DNA from 2 places in the Pseudomonas sp. NY8896 genome. Region 2 is predicted to be linked to the other one. Evidence: predicted binding sites of a transcription regulator. Region 2 holds the regulator's gene; the other holds the start of a gene.
What was found. Region 2 encodes FliA, which starts transcription of late flagellar genes. Its sites were predicted from a motif close to CTAAAGTTTNNNNNNNNNNNGCCGNTAA; they were not measured.
Positions count from the first base shown of each region.

Region 1: the regulator FliA is predicted to act here: its motif matches at 1,490-1,517, upstream of Q9451_RS03505 (methyl-accepting chemotaxis protein).

Region 1 is NZ_CP132350.1:804,672-807,066, reverse strand. It holds gene pcaH (protocatechuate 3,4-dioxygenase subunit beta) at 1-336, opposite strand, end outside; gene Q9451_RS03510 (neutral zinc metallopeptidase) at 537-1,430, shown strand; gene Q9451_RS03505 (methyl-accepting chemotaxis protein) at 1,604-2,395, shown strand, end outside.
Region 2 is NZ_CP132350.1:2,371,125-2,373,519, forward strand. It holds gene flhF (flagellar biosynthesis protein FlhF) at 1-184, shown strand, start outside; gene fleN (flagellar synthesis regulator FleN) at 278-1,111, shown strand; gene fliA (RNA polymerase sigma factor FliA) at 1,108-1,848, shown strand; gene Q9451_RS10665 (chemotaxis response regulator CheY) at 1,956-2,330, shown strand; gene Q9451_RS10670 (protein phosphatase CheZ) at 2,351-2,395, shown strand, end outside.

The DNA.
Region 1 (2,395 bases), 1.6 Mb from region 2:
CTTGTGGCGATAGCGGCCGCCGGCGTTGGCTTGCCACATCTCTACCAGGGTGTTCGGTACAGGCTTGCCGTACTGATCGACGACACGGCCGGCGACGATGATGCGTTCACCGATCGGCAAGCCACCGTTGTTGAAGTTCAGCAGCAGGTCATGGTCGTGGGTACCGAAGCCCAAGTGGGAAAAGTCCGGACCAGTGGTTTCGCTGATCGACTGCGGAATGCTGACCAGTGCCTGGCGCGGCGAGCGGGCGATGGACGTTTTGTAGTCAGGCGTAAGGGCTTTGGGGTGCCAGTTGCGATCACGGATCACGAAGCGGCTGTTGTCCTGTGCGGGCATGCCGGTTTCCTCTCTTGGAATTATCTGAACGCCTGGGCGTGGCAGGCGGACTTACAGTTTCCGACAGGTCGCGCACGATGAATATTGAAATCAACCACACGAAACATAACCAAATGGTTATGCATAAACACTTTGCCCTGACACTCGCCGCTGTCGTGAACTAATCTTTGTCTTCTTGTTTCACGCTCGGGAGAGCACTCATGGAATGGCGAAAAGGCCGACGCAGCGACAACGTGGTCGATGCCCGAGGCGAGGGTGGCGGTGGCGGCGGCATGCGTTTCGGCGGCGGCAAAGGGCTGGGGCTCGGGGCGATTCTGCTGATCGTCGGTATCGGCTGGCTTACCGGGCAGGACCCGTTGCAGATTCTTGGCCAGCTCACCGGCCAGATGGAACAGCAGCAGCAACAAACGGCGCCCAGTGGTGCGGGCGGCAAGGCGCCGCCGGCCAACGACCAGCAGGCCGATTTCGTCGCCTCGGTACTGGGCGATACCGAAGACACCTGGAAGGCCCTGTTCGCCGAGGCCGGCAAACAATACCGCGACCCCAAGCTGGTGCTGTTCAGCGGCCAGGTCAACTCGGCGTGTGGCTTTGCCTCCGCAGCGGTCGGGCCGTTCTATTGCCCGGCGGACCAGCGGGTGTACCTGGACATGTCGTTCTTCCGCGAAATGGAAACCCGCTTCGCTGCGGCCGGCGACTTTGCCCAGGCTTATGTGATCGCCCACGAAATCGGCCACCACGTGCAGACACTGCTGGGCGTTTCGGCAAAGGTCGATGCCGCACGTCGCAGTGGCCAGCGGATGGAGGGCGACAACGGCTTGCTGGTGCGCCAGGAGTTGCAGGCCGACTGCCTGGCCGGTGTTTGGGCCTACCAGGCCCAAAAGCGCCTGAATTGGCTGGAGCCAGGTGACGTCGAGGAAGCGCTGAATGCGGCCAATGCCATTGGCGATGACCGCCTGCAACAGCAGGGCCGTGGGCGTGTGGTGCCGGACTCCTTCACCCATGGCACTTCGGCGCAGCGGGTGCGCTGGTTCAAGACCGGGTTTGCCGAGGGTGAAGTGAACAGCTGCGATACCTTCAGTGCACGTAACCTCTGACACGGATTGGGGCCGTTTGGCGGCCCCAATCATCCAGTTACAAATCTGCTGAAAAAGCGTTTCAGCTTCCCCCATCATTGCCGATAACTCCTGCACGAGTCAGCGGGCATCCAGAACAACAACGCCTGGCGATCGAAGATCAAAAGAGCGAAATCAACTTCTGGAGAGCGTGCATGAACAGCTGGTTCGCCAACATCAGCGTCAACCTCAAACTCGGCCTGGGCTTCGGCCTTGTGCTGGTCCTCACTGGCCTGCTGGCCCTCACCGGCTGGACCAGCCTGGGCAGCCTGATCGACCGCAGCAACTGGATGGGCGATATCGGCCAGTTGAACAAGGATCTCACTGACCTGCGCATTGCGCGCCTGCAGTACATGATCGCCAACGGCGACGATACTGCCGCCGCCAACACCCAGGCCAAGCTGGACGCCTTCAGCAAGCAGCAAGCCTACCTGGCCACCACGTTCAAAAGCCCGGAAAACATCAAGCTGCTGGGTGAGCTGGGCGACACCATCAGCGCCTACAAGCTTTCGCTGAACAAGATGCGCCAGGGCTACGACGCCACCCGCAGCGCACGCGTTACCATGGACAGCTCGGCCACCCGTGCCGACCAGGCCATGGACGCCCTCAGCCAGGAAGTGATGGCACGCCCCGAGGCGGACAGCGTGCGCCTGGCCCAGTACCAACTGATCAGCAAGGCCCGCCAGCAACTGCTGCAGGTACGCATCGATGTGCGCGGCTACATCGCCGACAACAGCAGCGCCAACGAGCAGGCCGCCCTGCGCCAGCTGGATGCAGCGCTGGCCGACATCGACAACCTCAAGCGCCAGCTGCCCGCCGAAGACGCCCGCCTGCAACAGTTCGAAAGCTCGGTACTGGCTTACCGTGACGCCGTGCGCCAGTTCCGCGATGCGGTCGCCAACATCACCACCTCACGTGCCGAAATGACTGTGCAGGGCGCCGATATC
Region 2 (2,395 bases):
CAGTCATGAACTGCCCGTGGCCTACCTTACCGATGGCCCGCGCATTCCTGACGACCTGCACCTGCCGCGGGGCCACCAACTGGTCACCCGCGCGGTAAATGTGCAGCAGCAGGACGAGCCCAGCGAAGAGGCCATGGCCGACATGTTCGCTGATCTCTATCACAACCCACGGCGAGCGGGTTGAGCATGAAGCGTGTGCAAAGTAGCTATGCCAAGGGGCACGCAGAATTGCCCTACGTGTGGCCTGAGTCCCAGCGAGACAAGGTAAAGAACAGACATGGGTAGCATGCATCCCGTACAGGTGATCGCCGTGACCGGCGGCAAAGGTGGCGTCGGCAAGACTAACGTTTCAGTGAACTTGTCCCTGGCGCTGGCCGAGCTTGGCCGCAGGGTCATGCTGCTGGACGCCGACCTGGGCCTGGCCAATGTCGACGTGTTGCTGGGCCTTACCCCCAAACGTACCCTGGCCGATGTCATCGAAGGGCGCTGCGAGCTGCGTGATGTGATGCTGCAGGGCCCTGGCGGTGTGCGCATCGTGCCGGCAGCGTCGGGTACCCAGAGCATGGTGCACCTGGCCCCGGCCCAGCATGCCGGGCTGATCCAGGCGTTCAGTGAAATCGGCGACAACCTCGATGTGCTGGTGATCGATACCGCTGCGGGTATCGGCGAGTCGGTGGTCAGTTTCGTTCGCGCCGCCCAGGAAGTCCTGCTGGTGGTGTGCGATGAGCCTACCTCGATCACCGACGCTTACGCCCTGATCAAGCTGCTCAACCGCGACTACGGCATGAACCGTTTCCGTGTGTTGGCCAACATGGCGCAGAGCCCGCAAGAAGGGCGCAACCTGTTCGCCAAGCTGACCAAAGTCACCGACCGCTTCCTTGACGTTGCCCTGCAGTACGTGGGCGCCGTGCCGTACGACGAGTGCGTGCGCAAGGCGGTGCAGAAACAGCGCGCCGTCTACGAAGCCTTCCCTCGCTCCAAGTGTGCGCTGGCCTTCAAGGCGATTGCGCAAAAGGTCGACAGCTGGCCGCTGCCGGCCAACCCGCGCGGCCACCTGGAGTTCTTTGTCGAGCGTCTGGTGCAACCCACCAGCGCGGGACCCGTGCTATGAACGCCAGCGGCTTCAAGATGTACAGCCGGGCGGCGAAAGACGCCCAGTACGAGCTGATCGAACGCTACGCCCCGCTGGTCAAGCGCATCGCTTACCACTTGTTGGCGCGCTTGCCGGCCAACGTCCAGGTCGAGGACCTGATCCAGGCCGGCATGATCGGCCTGCTGGAAGTGGCCAACAAGTACGACGCCAGCAAGGGCGCCAGCTTTGAAACCTACGCCGGCATCCGCATCCGCGGGGCCATGCTGGACGAAGTGCGCAAAGGCGATTGGGCGCCGCGTTCGGTACACCGCAACACTCGTATGGTCAGTGACGCAATGCGTGCGGTTGAGGCTAGAACTGGCCGTGACGCTAAAGATCATGAAGTTGCTGCCGAACTCCAATTGAGTCTCGATGATTACTACGGGATCTTGAACGATACCCTGGGCAGCCGCCTGTTCAGCTTCGACGACCTGTTGCAGGACGGCGAGCACGAAGGGCTGCATGAGGATGGCGCCAGTGGCCAGGTCGAACCTGCGCGTGGCCTGGAAGACGAGCGCTTCCAGGTTGCCCTGACCGAGGCGATCGCCAACCTGCCGGAGCGTGAGCGCCTGGTGCTGGCGCTGTACTACGACGAAGAGCTGAACCTCAAGGAAATCGGCGAGGTACTGGGTGTCAGCGAGTCGCGGGTCAGCCAGTTGCACAGCCAGTGTGCCGCGCGCCTGCGCAGCCGCCTGGGGGAATGGCGGGCACGTTGAGCCCGCTTTCGTTGCAGTCGTTTTCCACGTTGTACCGAATTGAATGAGTGCGTGCTCGGTAGGCCGAGCGCGTTTGAGACTGCTTGGAGGTCTAATTGGACAAGAACATGAAAATCCTCATCGTTGACGACTTTTCGACGATGCGGCGGATCATCAAGAACCTGTTGCGTGACCTGGGCTTCACCAACACCGAAGAGGCCGATGACGGCACCACGGCGCTGCCGATGCTGGAGAACGGCCACTACGACTTCCTGGTGACCGACTGGAACATGCCGGGCATGTCCGGCATCGACCTGCTGCGTAAAGTGCGTGCCAGCGAAAAGCTGAAAAGCATGCCGGTACTGATGGTGACCGCCGAAGCCAAGCGCGACCAGATCATCGAAGCGGCCCAGGCCGGCGTCAATGGTTACGTGGTCAAGCCGTTCACCGCTCAGGTGCTCAAAGAAAAGATCGAGAAGATCTTCGAACGCGTCAACGGCTGAGTCACGTCAGGGGGCGCGCCATGGATTCATCACAAACCTCTTTGGGCGAGTTCGAATCGACCCTG